Regions from separate parts of the Kitasatospora setae KM-6054 genome, predicted to be linked through region 2. Evidence: riboswitches for the same ligand, from Rfam matches in the RefSeq annotation. Region 2 holds a riboswitch; each other region holds the start of a gene.

Region 1 (4,491 bases), 2.8 Mb from region 2:
AGGGCGCGTGCACGACGACGCCCCCCCCGGCGTACATGCCGACGTGGTGCCTGTCGTTGTAGAAGATCACCAGGTCTCCGGGCCGGGCGTCGGCGAGGCTCACCCGCCGGCCGGCCGAGGCCTGCTCCTGCGAGGTCCGCGGCAGGGTCACTCCGGCCTGCCGCCACGACCAGTACATCAGACCGGAGCAGTCGAAGGTGCCGGGGCCGGTCGATCCGTAGACGTAGGGCGACCCGATCTTGGAGATCGCGGCGGCCAGCGCGGCCCCGGCCCGGTCGGAGGACGGCGGCTGGTCGCCGAGGTCGATCCGGTCGGTGCCGCGGGTGGCGCGCTGCCGGGCCTCCCGGGCGTCGTCGGCGGCCATCCGGACCCGTTCGGCGGGGGCCAGCGAGTTCAGCAGCCGCTGCGCCCGGAGCAGCCGCTCGTGGACGTCCTCCTTGGCGGCGGCCAGCCGCTGCCTGGCCTGCTCCAGCTCGGCCAGCTTGCCGCCGGCCTCCCGCCGCCGCTCGTCCAGCCGGCGCTGCCGCTCGGCCAGGTCGCGCAGGCTGTCGCTCTGCCGGGCGGTGGCCTGTTCGAGCGAGCGGGCGCCGGTCAGGTAGCCGGCCGGGTCCTGGTCGAGCATCAGCCGGACGGTCGGGTCGACGCCCTGGGAGCGGTACTGGGCGGCGGCGACGGCGGCCAGGTCGCCGCGCATCCGGTTGAGCTCGTCCTGCCCGGCGGCGACCTGGTCCTGGAGGGTGCCGGTCTCGGCCTGCAGGGTCCTGAGCCGCTCCTGCGCCGCGTTGTACGTCTCCGAGGCCCGCTCGGCCTCCTCGTAGAGCTGGTCGACCTGCTGCTTGACCTCGGCCCGGTTCGGCGGGTCGGCGGGGCTCAGCGGGGCGGCGGCGGCCCCGCCGACGGTCAGTCCGAGCGCGCTGGTCGCGGCGGCGGTGAGCGCCAGGGCCCGGGCGATGCGCTGGACACCGGGCAGTGGGGTGCGGCGGGGCACGGACACGCGCGACGGCTCCGTTCTGCGGCCGGCCTCCGCCGCCGTCCGCGGTCGGACGGCCGTCCTCGCGGGGGCCCGGGGGCAGAGGTTAGCGAGTCGGATCGATCCAGTCCAAACCCCGACAGCCCCGAATATTTGACCCCCAATCGGACATCCGCACGGGAACGGCCCGGCACCCCTTGGGGGCACCGGGCCGCACGTCCCGCCGGGGCCCCGAACGGGCCCCGGGCCGGGTCAGATCCGGACGATCCGGTTGATCGGCATCGCGGTCGCCGACTCGTAGCGGACCTGCGCGCCGGTGTGCGGGGCGTGGATCATCTGCCCGTTGCCGACGTACATCCCGACGTGGTGCTGGTCGCCGTAGTAGATGATCAGGTCGCCCGGGCGGGCGTTGGCGATGTCGGTGCCCAGGCTGGTGCCGGCCCCCGCCTGCGCCTGGGAGGTGCGCGGGATCGACACGCCGGCCTGCTTGTAGGCCCACTGCATCAGGCCGGAGCAGTCGAAGCTGCTCGGCCCGGCGGCGCCGTACGCGTACCAGCTGCCCAGCTTGGAGACGGCCGCGCCGACCGCGTTGCCGGAGAAGTTCGAGGGCGCGGGCGCGTCCAGCGCGGGCCGGTCGGTGCTCCGCGAGGCGCGGTCCTGCGAGGCGGCGGAGGCCGCGGAGGCCGCGGCGTCGGCCTTCGCCTTGGCGTCCGCGGCGGCCTTGGCCTCGGCGGCGGCGATCTGCTCGCGCTCCTGCTGGGTCAGCGTGTTGAGCAGCTCCTGGGCCTTGGCGAGCTTCGCCTGGACGTCCGCCTTGTCGGCCTGCAGGGCCTTGGTGGTGGTGTCCAGCTCGGCGAGCTTGCTCTCGGCCTCCTTGCGCTGCGCGTCGAGCTTGGACTGCTCGTCCTTGAAGCTCTTGAGCAGGTCGGCCTGGGTGGAGCCGACCACGTTCAGCGCGCCGGCCTGGCCGAGGAAGGCGTCCGGGGTGCTGGAGAGCATCAGCTGCATGGTCTGCGGCATGCTGCCGGTCCGGTACTGCTCGGCGGCGATCCCGGCCAGGCTCTCCTGGACGGTGGTCACCTGCCCCTGCTGCCGGGCGAGCTGGTCCTGCAGCTGGCCGACCTGCTTCTGCAGGTCCTGCTGCTTCTCGACCGAGGCGTTCAGCGCCTCGGTCTTGATCTCGGCCTCTTCGTTGAGCTGGTCGACCTGCTGCTTGACCTGGTCCTTGGTCGGCGCGGGATCGGCGTGCGCCCCGCCCTGGGCGGAGAGCGCCACGGCGGCGGCGGCGGTCGCAGTGAGAATCGAGACCCGGGCACGGCTCGCGGGCTTGGGACGACGATGGGACGCCACGAAGGCGGACTCCTTCTTCCTCGACCGCCTACCGGGTGAGCTGACGGGTTCGGGCTGGAAGAGATTGCCCTACGACGCCTCACCGGCCGCGCGCGGCGGCCGACCTGGCGCCGATTCACCCCGGGGGAACGTGGTTCCCCGGCTCCGTTCGACAGCACCCCCGCAGGGGTATCCCCGTCAGCAGACCCGGTGTTGACGGTCTGCCCGCTGCGTCACGGACTCGGCGGCGACCCCCGCCGCCGCCCCCCTTGGGCGATCGACTCTGCGGTGGTCGAGACATGACCCTAGTAACCGATCCGTGATCCGCTCAAATCTTTGTCGGAAAAAAATCTGATTCTGAATCAAACACCCGGCAAAATGTGACCGATAGTGAGCACTTCATGACGCAGGGCGTAGCAATTCTCATGATGTGGTCCAGAAGCGACAGACCCGGACGTGTCGCAGATCACAAGGGGATCTCGGCCCGCCCGGGCGTGTCACTATGCGTCAGTTGTCGCCCGGTGGGGCGTTTGTCCGATTCGTCGGCCCGTCAGACCGGAAGCCGTCGGACCGGCGCGGGTCAGACCCGGCGGATGGTCGAGATCGGCAGGGTGTCGACCTTCATCACCTTCACCACGTCGCCGGTGCGCGGCGCGTGGACCACCATGCCGTCGCCGATGTACATGCCGACGTGGTGCCGGTCGCCGTAGTAGACGACCAGGTCGCCCGGCTGCGCGTTGTGCCAGTCGGTGCCGACGTTCACGCCGTAGCTGCCCTGCGACTGCGAGGTGCGCGGCAGCGAGACGCCGGCCTTCGCGTACGCCCACACCATCAGGCCGGAGCAGTCGAAGGTGTTCGGGCCGGTGGCGCCCCACACGTACGCGGAGCCCTGCTTGCCGAGCGCCGCCGCCACCGCGGTCGCGGCGTAGCCGCTGGCCTGCGGCAGGGAGGCCGGGTCGACCCGGTTGGAGCTGCGCGAGGCGGTGCCGCCGGTGTCCCGCAGGATCGCGGCGCGGTCCGCGGCGCTCAGCTTGGCGAGCAGCTTCTGCGCCTCGGCGAGCTTGCCGTTGACCTCGCTCTTGGCGTCGTTGAGCGCCTGGGTCTGGGTGTCCAGCTCGTGCAGGACCTGGGCGGCCTCCTGCTTCTGCTGGTCCAGGCGGCGCTGCTGCTCCTTGAGCGACTTCAGCGTCTCGGCCTGGGTGCTGGCGGCCTGGTCGAACGAGGCCGCCTGGGCGAGGTACTTGTCCGGGTTGGACGAGAGCATCAGCTGCATCGACGGGTCGACGCCGCCCTGCCGGTACTGGTCCCCGGCGACCGCCGCGAGGCCGGAGGAGAGCTCGGTCAGCTGCTCCTGGCCGCGGGCCACCTGGTCCTGGAGGTCGTCGGCCTGCTTGCGCAGCTGGTCGGACCGCTCCTTGGCGCCGTTGAACTTCTCGGCGGCCTGCTCCTGCTCCTCCAGCAGCTTGTCGACCTGCGCCTTGACCTCGTCCTTGTTCGGCTGGGCCGGGGCGGCGTGCGCGCCGGCCTGGGCCGTCAGGGCGACCGCGGTCGCGGCGGCGGCGGTGAACACGGAGATCCGCGCACGGCTCGGCTGCTTGGGACGCCGGTGGGAGGCCAAGGGGGAGCTCCTTCTTCCTGCTGGACTCACCCCAACGAGTGATGGTCCGGAATATAGGTTTGACGCCAGACCCTAGTGAAGTCCCTGCCTCCGCGTCCACTCCCGGGGGGCTTCCGGTCCCACCGCCCCGCCCCCTTTCACAAGGCCGTCACACTCCGGCCGCCTCCGGGCCCCCTGACCGCCCCTCAGCTGCGGGAGAGCCGGTTCAGCAGCAGCACCGAGGCCACCGGCCGCGCCCCGGCCTTGCGCACCCCGTCCGCGACCTCCTTGTCCGCGGAGACCACCACCACCGGACGGCCCTGCGGCTCGGCCCGCACCAGTCGGCGGATCAGCTCGTCCGCGGTCTCCCCGGTGCGGCTGAACCGCACCCGGACCCCGCGCGGCGGCGCCATGATCACCGGCACGTCCAGGTCCTGGCCGTCGAAGACGCAGGTCACCTCGGCCTGGGTGCGCTGGGCCAGCATCGCCAGGCCGCCCAGCAGCCGCATCCGCTGCTGCTCCAGCGGCAGTTGGGGATAGCCGGTCTTGGTCACGTTGTAGCCGTCCACCACCAGGTGGACCTGCGGGATCGCCA
Region 2 (4,491 bases):
AGCCCTTGAAGCGGGGGAAGGAGGAGCGGCCCGCGTACTCGGCGGCGTCGTCGAGGATCTCCTCGATGCGCAGCAGCTGGTTGTACTTGGCGACGCGCTCGGAGCGGGCCGGGGCGCCGGTCTTGATCTGGCCGCAGTTGGTGGCGACGGCGAGGTCGGCGATGGTGACGTCCTCGGTCTCGCCGGAGCGGTGCGACATCATGCAGCGGTAGCCGTTGCGCTGGGCCAGCTCGACGGCGTCCAGGGTCTCGGTGAGCGAGCCGATCTGGTTGACCTTGACCAGCAGCGCGTTGGCGGTGCCGGTCTCGATGCCCTTGCGCAGGCGCTCCGGGTTGGTGACGAACAGGTCGTCGCCGACCAGCTGGACCTTGTCGCCGATCGCGTCGGTGATGGCCTTCCAGCCGTCCCAGTCGGACTCGTCCAGCGGGTCCTCGATGGAGACCAGCGGGTAGTCGGCGACCAGCTCGGCGTAGTACGCGATCAGGTCGGCCGAGGAGAGCGCCTTGCCCTCGAACTGGTAGGCGCCGTCCTTGAAGAACTCGGACGCGGCGACGTCCAGGGCGAGCGCGACGTCCTTGCCCGGGGTGTAGCCGGCCTTCTTGATGGCCTCGGTGATGAGGTCCAGGGCCTCCCGGTTGGAGTCCAGGTTCGGGGCGAAGCCGCCCTCGTCGCCCAGGCCGGTGGAGAGGCCGCGCTCCTTCAGCACGCCCTTGAGCGTGTGGTAGACCTCGACGCCCCAGCGGACGGCCTCGGAGAAGGACTCCGCGCCGATCGGGGCGATCATGAACTCCTGGATGTCGACGTTGGAGTCCGCGTGCGAGCCGCCGTTGAGGATGTTCATCATCGGGACGGGCAGCACGTGGGCGTTCGGGCCGCCCAGGTAGCGGAACAGCGGCAGGTCGCTGGCCTCGGAGGCGGCGTGCGCCACGGCGAGCGAGACGCCGAGGATGGCGTTGGCGCCGAGCGAGGACTTGTCCGGGGTGGCGTCCAGGTCGAGCATGGCCTGGTCGATGAGGCGCTGCTCGGTGGCGTCGTAGCCGACCAGCTCGGGGCCGATCTGCTCGATCACGGCGAGGACGGCCTTCTCGACGCCCTTGCCGAAGTAGCGGTTCTTGTCACCGTCGCGGAGCTCCAGGGCCTCGAAGGCGCCGGTGGAGGCACCCGACGGGACGGCCGCGCGACCGGTGCTGCCGTCGTCGAGACCGACCTCGACCTCGACCGTGGGGTTGCCGCGGGAGTCGAGGATCTCACGGGCTACGACGACATCAATGGACGGCACGAGGCATCTCCTAGCGGAAGCGGATGTGTGGTCGTTACGACCAGAGCCTAGCCGTACACCGCCGCTGGGCCACTCTCGGCCGGGCCCCGTCTCACGGTGTGGCCGGACTACCCCCCGGTAGTTCACCTGTTTGACGGCCGCCGCACCGCTCCCGGCGGCGCGAACCGCGCCGCGCGTGCCGGGGGCGGACGGGGTGTCAGGGGACGCGGCCCTCGTCAGGGCGGCGGCGGGGCCTCGTCAGGCCGCCGGCCGTGCGCGTCCCGGATGCCGGGATCCGGCGCCCCGCGGGGTCAGAGCGCGAGCACCTGGCCGGGGACGATCAGGTCCGGGTCGGCGCCGATCAGCTGGTGGTTGTCCCGGTAGATCCGCTCCCAGCCGCCGGCCACCTGCCGGGCGACGGCGATGCCGGAGAGCGTGTCGCCCTCCCGGACGGTGTAGCCGCCGGCGGTGGCGTCCTGCGGGGCGGCCTGCGGGGCGGCGGCGGGCTGGGAGTCGGTGGAGCGCGGCTGCTCGGCGGGCCGGGTGGGCGTGGCGGTGGGCTTGCCGCCGGGCTTGGCCGGCTTCGTCGGCGGCTGGCCCTTCGGCGGCTGCGGTGCGGGGGTGCGCTCGCCGGAGCGCGAGGCGGCGTCGTCGGAGACGTCGGCGGGCGCGCCGCCCTTGGCGAGTCCGGCCCGCTTGGAGCAGACCGGCCAGGCGCCGGGGCCCTGGCCGGCGAGCACCCGCTCGGCCACCGCGATCTGCTGGGCGCGGCTGGCCTGGTCGGCGCGGGCCGCGTACTGGGCGCCGCCGTAGGCGCGCCAGGTGGAGGAGGTGAACTGCAGGCCGCCGTAGAAACCGTTCCCGGTGTTGGTGTTCCAGTTGCCGCCGCTCTCGCACTGGGCGACGCGGTCCCAGGTGTCGACGGGTGCGGCTGCCGCTCCGGTGGCGGCGAGCAGGGGCAGGGCCAGGCCGACCGAGGCCACGCCGGCGGCGGCGATGACCTTCTCGGCCTTGGTACTACGGCGGTGACGGGCAGCGTTGGAGAACAGCACGGGACTTCCTCTCCGCACGCCTGCGAGGTGAGCTGTCGGGTTCGGACCGGGAGGCTGGCCCGGCCGCCGGACGGTTCGGACGCGGTTGCGCCCGCTCCTCGGCGGCTTCACCCCAAGCCGTTGGGACGACGGCGTTCACACTGGTTCCCCCGCTCCTGTCCGGTACCTGGTCGATGGCCCGAGGACGCGGCGGACAGGACTCGGCGTACCGCGGTCGGGGCCCGGCAGCTGCGGGCATGTCGGAGAGTAGGCAAAGCTGACGAGCAATCACAAGCTCATATCACCATGATCACGCCGAAATTACGGATCTTCGATTCGGGTATACGAACGATCCGCTTATGTCCTGATTTCTCCCGAGCAGGCGTGCGACGCGCGCCCCCGCCCCGGCGCGTCGTCGACCCGGTCGTACGGCGTGTCGGGTGGGTTGAAACGGCGTCAGCGGGGCGTGAAGGAGATCGGGAGGTCGCGCAGACCGCGCATGATCAGCCCGCCCCGCCAGCGCAGTCCGGCCGGATCGGCCGCCAGCCGAACGTCCGGAAGCCTGGTCAGTAGGCTGCCGATCGCGTACTGCCCCTCAAGCCGGGCCAGCGGGGCGCCGATGCAGTAGTGGATGCCGTGACCGAAACCGAGGTGCGGGTTGTCGGCGCGGGCCAGGTCGAGGGTGTTCTCGGCGGCGAACCGGGCCGGGTCGCGGTCGGCCGCGGCGAGCACCACCAGCACCGGGTCGCCGACCGGGATGTCCACCCCGCCGATGGTCAGCGGGGCGGTGGCGAAGCGCCAGGTCGCCAGCTCCACCGGGCCGTCGTAGCGCAGCAGTTCCTCGACGCCGGTGGCCAGCAGGCCGGACTCGCCGCGGGCCAGCGACCCCTGGAGCAGCGCGCGCTGGTCCGGGTTCCGCAGCAGCGCGTACATGCCGTTGCCGATGAGGTTGATGGTGGTCTCGAACCCGGCGAAAAGCAAGATGAAGGCCATCGCCGCGGCCTCGTTCTCGGTGAGGTGCTCACCGTGGTCGCCGGCCCGGATCAGGCCGGAGATCAGGTCGTCGCCGAGGTCGGCCCGCTTGCGGTGGATCAGGTCGGCCAGGTAGCCGCGGATCTGCTTGACGGCGCGGCCCACCCCTCCCCGCTTCCCGCCCGTGTGACGGATCATCATCCCGGCCCAGTCGCGCAGGTCGTCCTGGTCCTCGGGCGGGACGCCGAGCAGGTCGCAGATCGCGTAGATGGGCAGCGGGAAGGCGAACTCGTGGATCAGGTCGGCCTCGCCGCGGCCGGCGAAGGAGTCGATCAGCCGGTCGGTGATCTCCCGCACCCGCGGTTCGAACTCGGCCACCCGGCGCGGGGTGAACGCCTTGGAGACCAGCCGGCGCAGCCGGGTGTGGTCGGGCGGGTCGATGTTCAGCAGGTGGGTCATCAGGTCGGCCTGCCGCTCGCCCGGGATGCCGACCCGTCCGCTGCGGTGGGCCTGCTCGCTGTGGTGCGCCGGGTTCTTCGACAGCCGGGCGTCCGCCAGCGCCTGCCGGGCGTCCGCGTAGCGGGTGACCAGCCAGGCGTCGACCCCGCTCGGCAGGGTGGTGCGGTGCACCGGGGCGTGCTCGCGCAGCCAGGCGTACGCCGGGTAGGGGTCGGCCGCGAACTCCCAGGTGAAGAGTTGCGGATGGGCGGCGCGGGGCTGATCGGGCATGTCTTGACCGTATCGGGAAGCGCCGTCGCGTGAGTCTGGTCACCTGGTGGGTATTCCCTGTTGCGGAGCGTCGGGGCGTGCCTACGATCCTCCGATAACCACAGTGGGCGGCGTGCGGGCCGGCCACGGGTTCGCTCTGAGAGGGGAGCAGACCATGCGGGTAACCGGTGCGGTGGTGGTCGTCGCGGTGCTCGACGGGGGTTCGGGGGCCGACCTGGCCCGCCGGTTCTCCGCGGCGGGCGCGGCCGGCCTGCTCATCGCCGACCTGCGCCCCGGCGTCGCCGAGGACCTGGCCGCCGAACTCGACCGCCCCGGCTGCCCGGCGGTCGGCGTCTCCGGCGACATCCACCACCCCGCGGACATCGCCGCCCTGGTCGACACCGCCGTCAAGCACCTCGGCCCGATCGACCTGTTCGCGGTGGCCGGCCCGGAGGGCGAGCGGATCGTCCAGCTCGCCGACCTGCCCGGCCACCTGAACCCGCTCGCCGAACTGCTCGCCCT
Region 3 (4,491 bases), 430 kb from region 2:
GGTGGGGGCCATGACCTCCACCGCCCGCACCGCCCGCACCGTCCGCGTCCCGTACGCCGCGTGTGCCGCGTACGCCGCCGCCGCCTGGTCCGCCCTGTTCGCGCTGGTGCACCTGTACTGGCTGCTGGGCGGCCGGCTCGGCCTGCCCGACGGGCTGTCGGTGCGGGACAGCACCCCGCTGCTGGTGATCGACGTCGTGGCGGTCCCGCTCTGCGCGGCGGCCGCCGGGCTGGCCCTGGCCCTGGTCCGCCCCTGGGGCGCCCGGCTGCCGGCCCGGCCGCTGCGGGTGGCCGCCCGGGGCACCGCGCTGCTGCTGGTGGCGCACGCCGTCCCGTCCGTCCCGGACTGGATCGCCCTGGCCCTGGGCCGGAGCTCGCCCGCCGGCCTGGACGCGATGGCCCGCTTCGCGACCTTCCTCTACGAGCCGTTCTTCCTGGCCGGCGGCCTGCTCTTCGCCCTGGCGGCGTTCCCGCGCGGCCCGCGCGGGGCGTGAGGCGGCGGGGCGCTACGGCTGGAGGCCGAGCTGCCGGAGCCAGGGCAGCGGGTCGACGGGGGCGCCGCCGGCCGGGCGGACCTCCAGGTGGAGGTGCGGGCCGGTGACGTTGCCGGTGGCGCCGACGGTGCCGAGGACGGTGTCGGTGGTGACCGGACCGGCCGGGGTGCTGATCCGGGAGAGGTGGCAGTACCAGAGCTCGGTGCCGTCGGGGAGGGTCTGGATGACCCGGTAGCCGTACGCGCCGGACCAGCCGGCCGCGGTGACGGTGCCGGCGGCGACGGCGGTGACGGGGGTGCCGGTGCGGGCGGCGAAGTCCAGGCCGGTGTGCAGGTGGGCCCAGTGGGCGCCGGCCTGGGCGAACTCGGCGGTGAGCCGGTAGCCGGCGACCGGCAGCGCGGCCTCGGGCCGTCCGGTGGCGGCCTCCGCCTCGGCCTCGCGTTCGGCGCGCTTGGCCTCGGCCTCCTCGGCGGCGGCGACCCGGGCGGTCTCGTCGGCGGCGGTGCGCTGGCCGTCGGCCTGCTGCAGGATGCGGGCGGCGAGGGCGAGGCCGGGGTCGGCGGCGAGCGGGCCGTCGGCGGCCTGGTCGGCGGCGCTGACCGGAGCGGGCGCGGTCGCGGCCTGGACGGCGGGGGCGGCGGCGAGGCCGGTGGCGCTGAGCGCGGCGGTCATCGCGGTGACGCCCAGCAGCGGGGCGCCGGTGCGGGGCTGGCGGGGCAGCCGGTGCCGGGCGGCCTCGGTCTCGGCCGGGTGGTCGAGCAGCTGGGTGCCGGTGCTCTCGGTGTAGGTCGACGCCACGGGGGCGCGCTCCTTCCTTCCCTGCCGCCGACCGGGTTAGCTGACGGGTTCGGAGGTGGAAGGTCTCCTACGGTCGGGCCCAGGGCCGTCCCGATTCACCCCGGTGGAACGTGGTTCCCCGGCTCCTGGGCCGTCCGCGAGGACGGGCCCGGATGGATTAGGCGTGGCGCACGGTGCCGCATGGTTACGGCGTTGCCGACCGCGCTGCGTTATCAAACGTTAATCCTATGGACCCCATGATTCCAAGCGCCTGCCGAGGTGCGGTGGAACTTTCCTGACGCCCTACGGGCGGTTTGTGACGGTTTGTCGACCACCGGGTTTTCGGCCACCCGGCCCGGGTGACGGATCGTGACGGGCCGGATGAGTATCCGTACTCACGACCGGCGCCCGACCCGGCGGGACCCTGGGCCCATGACCGCACCCGTGCCGCAGCGCACCACCTCCGCGTACTTCCTGCAGGCCGTCGCGTCCTTCGGCTTCGCCCTGGTCGCCCTCGCCCTGGGGATCGCCTACCTCCCGGTCAGCGCCTGGATGCGGGCCTTCCTCGCGGTCGGCCTGCTCTACGTCGTCACCTCCGCGTTCACGCTGGCCAAAGTGGTCCGGGACCGCCAGGAGGAGGGGGCGCTGACCAGCCGGGTCGACCAGGCCCGACTGGAGAAGCTGATCTCCGAGCACGACCCGTACCGGGTGGAGGGCATCTGAGGCCGCGCCGGGCGACCGCGCCGGGCGACCGCGCCGGGTTGACGGCTAAGGCTATTAGCCTTAGCTTTATGGCTATCGGCAGCAGCCGGGCCGGAAGCGCCCGGTGCGCCGGACCACGCCCGCCCAGGAGGCCCGCGATGACCAGCACCACCGGCACCACCACCCGGTACCTCGACGTCACCGGCGGCCGGATCGCCTACGACGACGCCCCCGGCGCCGGCGTCCCGGTCGTCCTGCTGCCCGGCATGCTCGACCAGCGCGCCGTCTACCGGCACCTCGTCCCGCTGCTGTCCGCCGCCGGGCACCGGGTGGTCACCATGGACCTGCGCGGGATGGGCGAGTCCTCGACCGGCTTCACCGACCACACCCCGGCCGCGATCGCCGGGGACCTGGCCGCCCTGCTGGCCCACCTGGACCTGCGCGGCGCCGTCCTGGTCGGCAGCTCGTACACCGGCGCCACCGTGGTCCGCGCCGCCGCGCTCGCCCCCGAGCGGACCGGCGGGGTGGTGCTGATCGACGCGTTCGTCGAGAACCTGCCGCTGAACGGCTTCCAGAAGGCGCTGTTCGGCCTGGCCGCGCCGCTGGTCAGCACCTTCCCCGGGCTGTGGGGCGCGCTGCAGAAGTTCTACTACCCGGCCGGCGCCCGGCCCGCCGACTTCGACGCCTACCGGGCCGGCCTGTCCGCGATGCTCCGCGAGCCCGGCCGGAAGGCGGCGCTGCGCGGCTACCTGAAGGGCGACTCGGCGCCGGTCGGCTGGTGCGCGGCGGTCGACGTGCCCGCGCTGGTGCTGATGGGCGGGAAGGACCCGGACTTCCCCGCGCCGGAGCTGGTCGCGGACCGGCAGGCCGCCGCGCTGCGCGGCCGCAAGGTGATGATCGGGGGGGCGGGCCACTACCCGATGGCCGGCCGCCCGCAGGCCGTCGCCGACGCCCTGCTGCCGTTCCTGGCCGAGCGGGCCGGCGCCCACGGCGACGACAAGGCCGCCCGCTGATGCCCCGCGCCGGACTCTCCACCGCCGCCGTGGTGGACCACGCCCTGGACCTGATCGACGAGCGCGGCGCCGACGCGCTGACCCTGGCCGCCGTCGCCGCCCGGGCCGGGGTCGCCACCCCCTCGCTGTACAAGCACGTCGCCGGCGGCCTGCCCGAGCTGCGCCGGCTGGTCGCCGTCCGCACCACCGAGGAGCTGACCGACCACCTGGCGGCGGCCGTCCTGGGCCACTCCCGGGACGCGGCGGTCCGGGCCCTGCTCGCCGCCTACGCGGGCTACGCGCTGCGCCACCCGCTGCGGTACGCGGCGCTGCCGCAGGCGCCGGACCCGGAGCCCGGGCCCGAGCTGGCGGCGGCCGCCGAGCGGCTGGTGGGCGTGCTGTTCGCGGTGCTGCGCGGCTACGGCCTGGCGGGCTCGGAGGCGGTGCACGCGGTGCGGACGCTGCGGGCCGCGGCGCACGGCTACGCCTCGTTGACCACGGCGGGGGCGTTCCGGCTCGCCGAGGGCACCGACGTCACGCTGGAGCGGCTGACCGGGGTGCTGGTCGAGGGGCTGGCCAACTGGCCCGGCGCGGAAGGCGGGTGAGCGCCCCGGCAGCGCGCCGGGCCCCCGTGACCTCCTGGGGGCCTGCCGCGTTCTACCCGGTATGAAGAAGCGCAGCATGCTCGCCTTTGCCTCGCTCGCCGTCGGCGTGGTCGCCTCCCTGACCGCCCCCGGCGCGCACGCCGCGGCGGAGCACCGGACCGGTCTCGGCCCGCTCAAGGACACCGTCTCCGCCCCGGACCTGGCGGTGGACGAGGACGACGCACGGACGGTCGCCGAGCAGCAGGGGATCTGACCCGGCGCCGGGGAGGCGCGCACCCGCGCGCGGCGCGCGCCGACCGTGCGCCGGGCGCTCCGGGACCTCACCGTTTCGCAACCTCTCCCCCACCATTCCGACACCACTGGTGCGTAACACTGTCCTCCGGTCGGGAAGTCATACCGCGTGGAGCCCTTTCCACGGGTGCGGCCGACAAGCACGGAGGAACAGCGACATGCCACAGGCGACCCAGCGCACCGAGCCTGGCACGGGACTGATCCCGGCACCCCGGACCGCACCGGACGGCGCCCCCGCCGGCCCTCGGCGGCACCCCGCGGCGCCCGCCGACGGCTGGGGCCGGGCACTGCTGCGCGGGGTCTCGGTGGCACGCGGGCTGCGCTCGCTGCGGCCGGTCGCGGCGCGCCCGCAGCCCGGCTACGGCGAGGTCGACGGCCAGTAGCGCGGCCCGCGCGCCGCCGGGGCCCCGGCCCGGCCCCGTTCCGCCACCGGCAGGGTGTCGGGAATGTCGCGAATCCCCTACGTGTCGTGAAAGCGCCCGGTTGCCCGGTGCGTCCATAAGATGGTCAGCACTGGCACGTCGACCGGAAGGGCCGGGCGCTTCCCATGGACCAGAGCTCTCCGCGTCGGGCCAGCCGTTCCGAGCTGCGGTGCGTGCGGTCCCTGCTGCGGGCGTCGAGCGCGGCCGAG
Region 4 (4,491 bases), 2.2 Mb from region 2:
GGGGTCCGGCCGGACGGACCGGGCCGGGAGGCGGGAACGGGAAGAGCGGGGACGGGCGCGGGCCGCGACGACGGCGACGGCGACGCCGCAACGACAACAGGGCCCCGCCCACCGACGAGACCCTGCCGCACACGGTCGGGGTGACCGGATTCGAACCGACGGCCTTCCGCTCCCAAAGCGGACGCGCTACCAACCTGCGCCACACCCCGTGGTGCCGAGCAGAAGAGTACACGCCGACCCGCCCCCGACCGGGGCGATATCGACGAGCCGACGAGGCGGAAGGAGTGTGCAATCCACCGACCCGACCAGGTACGCTAGGCCAGTCCTCACCGCCTCCGGGGCGGTGCCGGGCGTTCCCCTGCGGGTGTAGCTCAATGGTAGAGCCCCAGTCTTCCAAACTGGTCACGCGAGTTCGATTCTCGTCACCCGCTCCACGAGGCCGACGGCCCCGACCACCCAGGTGGTCGGGGCCGTTCGCCGTTCCGCAGCCGGGCCGGAGCCGTTCCGGGGCCGGGCGCCCCGGCGAAGCCCGGAGGCCCCGCGCGGTGGTTCTCGCGCGGGGCCTCCGGGGAGTGGTGCCGGGGATCAGACGTTGACGCCGTGGGCGGCCAGGTAGGCGACCGGGTCGATGTCGGAGCCGTAGTCCGGGGTGGTGCGGATCTCGAAGTGCAGGTGCGGGCCGGTCACGTTGCCGGTGGCACCGGAGAGGCCGATCTGCTGGCCCGCGGTCACGGCCTGGCCGGCCGAGACCGAGATCGAGGACAGGTGCGCGTACTGGGCGTACTTGCCGTCGGCCAGCTTGATGACGACCTGGTTGCCGTAGGCGCCGCCGTTGCCGGCCGAGACCACGGTGCCGCCGGCGATCGCCTTCAGGCTGGTGCCGGTGGAGACCGGGAAGTCGATGCCGGTGTGGTAGCCGCTGGACCAGTTGGAGCCCGCCACCTTGTAGCCGGTGGTGACGCTGCCCGGCGCCGGGGCGACGTAGCCGGAGGAGGCGGTCGCGGCGGACGACGAGGACGAGGCCGCGGAGGACGACGACGAGGTCGACTTCTGGGTCTGGGTCTGGGTCTTCGTCTGGGTCTTCGTCTGGGTCTGGACCTGGGTCTGGGTCTTCGTCTGGGCCTGGGTCTTCGCGGCGGTGCCGGTCGAGGTCTTCGGCGCGGCCGCGGCGGCGGTGTCCGAGGAGGTGGACGCGGGCGCGGACGCGGCGGCGGCCTGGCCGCCGAGGGTCAGCTGCTGGCCCGGGCGGATCAGGTCCGGGTTGCCGCCGATGACCGAGCGGTTGTCCTGGTAGAGCTTCTCCCAGCCGCCGTCCACGTTCTTCGCGGTGGCGATCTTGGAGAGGGTGTCGCCGGAGACGACCCGGTAGGTCTGGTCGGCGGCCGGGGCGGCGCTGGAGGCGCTGTCCGCGGCGGTGTCGGCGACCGGGGTCGCGTCGACGGAGACGTTGGCCCACGAGCGGCCGCCGTCCTGGTGGTCGGCGGTGCCGTGCGCGGAGGCGGCAGTGGCCGGGAGGCCGATCGCGGCGCCGGCCACGCCGGTGGCGATGGCGATGCGGACGACGGTGGCCAGGCGCGGCTTGCGGTGCTTGCCCTGAGCGGACATGAAGCTGTTCCTCTCCGACGCCTGCGAGGTGAGCTGTCGGGTTCGGGCGAGAGTTGCCCGGCCGCGTCTCCGCGGCTTCACCCCGAGCCGTTCCCGTGCGTTCCGGGCCCGGCGTACTACCTGTGGTTCCCCCGCTCCTGCCGTGGCGTGGTGTTCTGGTCGGCACCGAGCGACGGCAGGACTAGGCGTTCCGCTCGGTGGCCCACCCGGCCGATGTCCGGGCTGCGGAGGAAGCAAAACCCACGGCTCGCGGAGCTGGCAAGCGCCGAAAAGCCCCGTTCCCGGACCCGGGAGGGGGCTGACGGTCCGCCAGGTCACGCTCCGCCGTCGGCAGGCCGCGCTGCGCGTACGGGATCATGACGGTGCGCCCACGAACGGCGTACAGCGGGCGACTTCGGTCACCGTGCGCGTTCGGGCGCCGACCAGGCGTGACGGGGCGGGTGACCCTGGTCACCCGCGGACGGGACTTCGGGACGGGGCAGGAGGTCCCGCGGCCGTCCGGGAGGGGTCTCGGGGGGGTCAGCCGGCGATGCCCGCGATCGCCTTGGAGACCGACTGGAGGAACTGCTGGATCGGCCCGGCCATCGTCGACTGGCTGAGCATGAAGCCGAACAGCGCGGCGATGACCGCGTGCCCGCCCTTCAGCTGCTTGTTGCGGATGAAGATGAAGACGATGATGCCGAACAGGACAAGGGCGGAGACGGAGAAGGCCACGGGGACTCACTTCCTCGATTCGTGGCGGGGATTCGGGTCGGAACCGGCGATGGTTCCAGGCGGAAACCGGCCCCTGCCCCCCGTGTCCCCACCACTCCATCCGGACTCAGTGTGGTCGCTCGTGCGGAGTGCGTAAAGGACTTGCCCCGTCACCGGGGGCCCCAACCCGCGTACTGGGACTGATTTTCGCCGTCCGCGACGATAGCGGACGGGTCCTGACGGAGCGTCGGCGGGAGGCCGTCCGCGGGGCCCGCGGGGGCAAACCGGCAGGCAGCCGGGCCGTGGCCCACGGGGCGGGTGGGGCAACGGAATTGGCCGAAGATCAACGTTCGGGTTTGACACTCCGTGGGCACCCCGTGCCGGGCGATTCCACACCGGTCCACCACAGTTGGCGCACGGCCGGACGGAGCGGGTACGGGGCGGGTACGGAGAGCGTACGGGGAGCGTCCGGACGGCGCGCGGCCGGGGTTCAGCGGCGCCAGACCAGCAGCACGGCGCGGTCGTCGTTGACGTGCTTGGCGACGCTGTCGATCAGCCGGACCGCGGCGCCGGAGCGGCCGCTCACCGGGGTGGTGGCGACCAGCCGGTCGGCCTCGCCCATCAGCCGGTCCATGCCCTCGCCGAGGTCGCGGCCGGGGATCTCGACCATGCCGTCGGTGCACAGCATCAGCAGGTCGCCGGGGCCCAGGACGCCGCGCACGCCCTCGAACTTGGCGCCGTCGTAGACACCGAGCAGCGGGCCCTCGGCCTCCTTGACCTCCCAGCGGCCGGCCCCGGCCAGCCGGTGCATGCCGGGCAGGTGGCCGGCCGAGAGGAGTTCGTACTCGCCAGTGTCCAGGTCGATGACCAGGTGGACGGCGGTGGCGAAGCCCTCGGCCCAGTCCTGGCGCAGCAGGTAGCCGTTGGCGGCGGGCAGGAAGTCGTGGGCGGGCAGCGAGCCGAGCAGTCCGCCGAAGGCGCCGGAGAGCAGCAGGGCGCGGCTGCCCGCGTCCATGCCCTTGCCGGAGACGTCGGCGAGCACGGTCTCCAGCACCCGGCCGCCGGGGCCGGTGCGGGCGGCGACCATGAAGTCGCCGGAGAAGGACTGGCCGCCGGCCGGGCGGAGCGCGGTGTCGGTGTGCCAGCCGTCGGGCAGCTGCGGGAACCGGCCCTGGACCCGGATCCGTTCGCGCAGGTCGAACAGCATGGTGGAGCCGCCGCGCCAGGGCACGCCGATCCGACGGCGGAACTGGGCGACCAGCAGCCCGGCGACGCCGACCGCGCCGACCACCAGGGCGGCGCCGGGGCTGACGCCGTGGCTGTAGGCGGTGGGGAGGTCGGCGGCCAGCTGCTCGCCGGTGTGCACCACCGACTCGGTGACCAGGCCGAGGGCCGCGACGGCGTACAGCAGCACCAGGGTGCCGGGGCGCAGCAGCAGCGCGCCGGCCAGCACCGGGAGCACCAGGGCGGTGGGCGGGGCCCAGTCCGGGGCGAGGATGTTGAGCAGCACCAGCAGCGGGACGGCCAGGGCGAGCGCGGTGAACGCCACCCAGTCGGCGCCGTCGCCGCGGAAGTAGTCGACGCCGGCCCGGCGCAGCCTGCGTCGGGCCCGGTACAGCGCGCCGCGCAGCCGGGCCGTCACGGGTTCGCGGGACGGCGCGCCGCCCCGGCCCGTCGCACTGGGACGCGCGCTGCCGGCCATGGGGACCGACCTTATCCACCACCGGTGCCCGCGTCGACGGGCCGGGTGGCACCGAGTGCAGCGGGGGCGGTCGGCCCGGTGGGTTTCGGCCGCCGGGGACATGCCGGGTCCGGTCCGTATCGGTTCGCGGCTGTCGCGGAGTGACAGTTGGCGAGGCGTCATGACGATTCGGCAGCCCGAACTGACCGTGCCGGCGCTGGGCGTCGAGGAGCGGGGGCGCGGGGGCCGGAGCGTCGGTGTCGCGTTCGGTGTCGCGTTCGGGGGCGGCGGGGAGGCGCCGGGAACGACCGAGGGCGCCCGGTGGGGCGCCCTCGGTGCGGCTGCGCTCAGCCCTGCGGGTGGTGGGCCGGGATCGGCGGCAGTTCGCCGGTGGTCTCGTACTCGGAGAGCATCTCGATCCGGCGGGTGTGCCGGGGCTCGCCGCTGTACGGGGTGCTGAGGAAGATCTCGACGAACTTGGTGGCCTCGTCGAGGGAGTGCATCCGGCCGCC

Evidence for each region. A riboswitch is a leader RNA that binds a small molecule or an ion and turns the genes downstream of it on or off. The one in region 2 is predicted to bind cyclic di-AMP.
Region 1: it holds a riboswitch for cyclic di-AMP, as region 2 does, so the genes downstream of both, KSE_RS10700 (C40 family peptidase) here and KSE_RS45900 (LysM peptidoglycan-binding domain-containing protein) in region 2, are expected to answer to the same signal.
Region 3: it holds a riboswitch for cyclic di-AMP, as region 2 does, so the genes downstream of both, KSE_RS21135 (M23 family metallopeptidase) here and KSE_RS45900 (LysM peptidoglycan-binding domain-containing protein) in region 2, are expected to answer to the same signal.
Region 4: it holds a riboswitch for cyclic di-AMP, as region 2 does, so the genes downstream of both, KSE_RS12920 (M23 family metallopeptidase) here and KSE_RS45900 (LysM peptidoglycan-binding domain-containing protein) in region 2, are expected to answer to the same signal.

Annotation. Positions count from the first base shown of each region.
Region 1 is NC_016109.1:2,417,372-2,421,862, forward strand. It holds gene KSE_RS10695 (C40 family peptidase) at 1-994, opposite strand, end outside; gene KSE_RS10700 (C40 family peptidase) at 1,223-2,320, opposite strand; cyclic di-AMP (ydaO/yuaA leader) riboswitch at 2,331-2,487, opposite strand; gene KSE_RS10705 (C40 family peptidase) at 2,880-3,917, opposite strand; gene KSE_RS10710 (NYN domain-containing protein) at 4,103-4,491, opposite strand, start outside.
Region 2 is NC_016109.1:5,176,037-5,180,527, reverse strand. It holds gene eno (phosphopyruvate hydratase) at 1-1,279, opposite strand, end outside; gene KSE_RS45900 (LysM peptidoglycan-binding domain-containing protein) at 1,570-2,310, opposite strand; cyclic di-AMP (ydaO/yuaA leader) riboswitch at 2,314-2,511, opposite strand; gene KSE_RS23050 (cytochrome P450 family protein) at 2,746-3,990, opposite strand; gene KSE_RS38745 (SDR family NAD(P)-dependent oxidoreductase) at 4,145-4,491, shown strand, end outside.
Region 3 is NC_016109.1:4,747,818-4,752,308, reverse strand. It holds gene KSE_RS21140 (DUF3995 domain-containing protein) at 11-493, shown strand; gene KSE_RS21135 (M23 family metallopeptidase) at 506-1,291, opposite strand; cyclic di-AMP (ydaO/yuaA leader) riboswitch at 1,302-1,465, opposite strand; gene KSE_RS21130 (YiaA/YiaB family inner membrane protein) at 1,703-1,993, shown strand; gene KSE_RS21125 (alpha/beta fold hydrolase) at 2,131-2,985, shown strand; gene KSE_RS21120 (TetR-like C-terminal domain-containing protein) at 2,985-3,569, shown strand; gene KSE_RS40250 (hypothetical protein) at 3,631-3,822, shown strand; gene KSE_RS21115 (hypothetical protein) at 4,019-4,243, shown strand; gene KSE_RS38685 (SpoIIE family protein phosphatase) at 4,456-4,491, shown strand, end outside.
Region 4 is NC_016109.1:2,932,279-2,936,769, forward strand. It holds tRNA gene KSE_RS12910 (tRNA-Pro) at 136-209, opposite strand; tRNA gene KSE_RS12915 (tRNA-Gly) at 361-434, shown strand; gene KSE_RS12920 (M23 family metallopeptidase) at 586-1,605, opposite strand; cyclic di-AMP (ydaO/yuaA leader) riboswitch at 1,611-1,763, opposite strand; gene KSE_RS12925 (hypothetical protein) at 2,125-2,319, opposite strand; gene KSE_RS12930 (PP2C family protein-serine/threonine phosphatase) at 2,789-4,000, opposite strand; gene KSE_RS12935 (ribose-5-phosphate isomerase) at 4,327-4,491, opposite strand, start outside.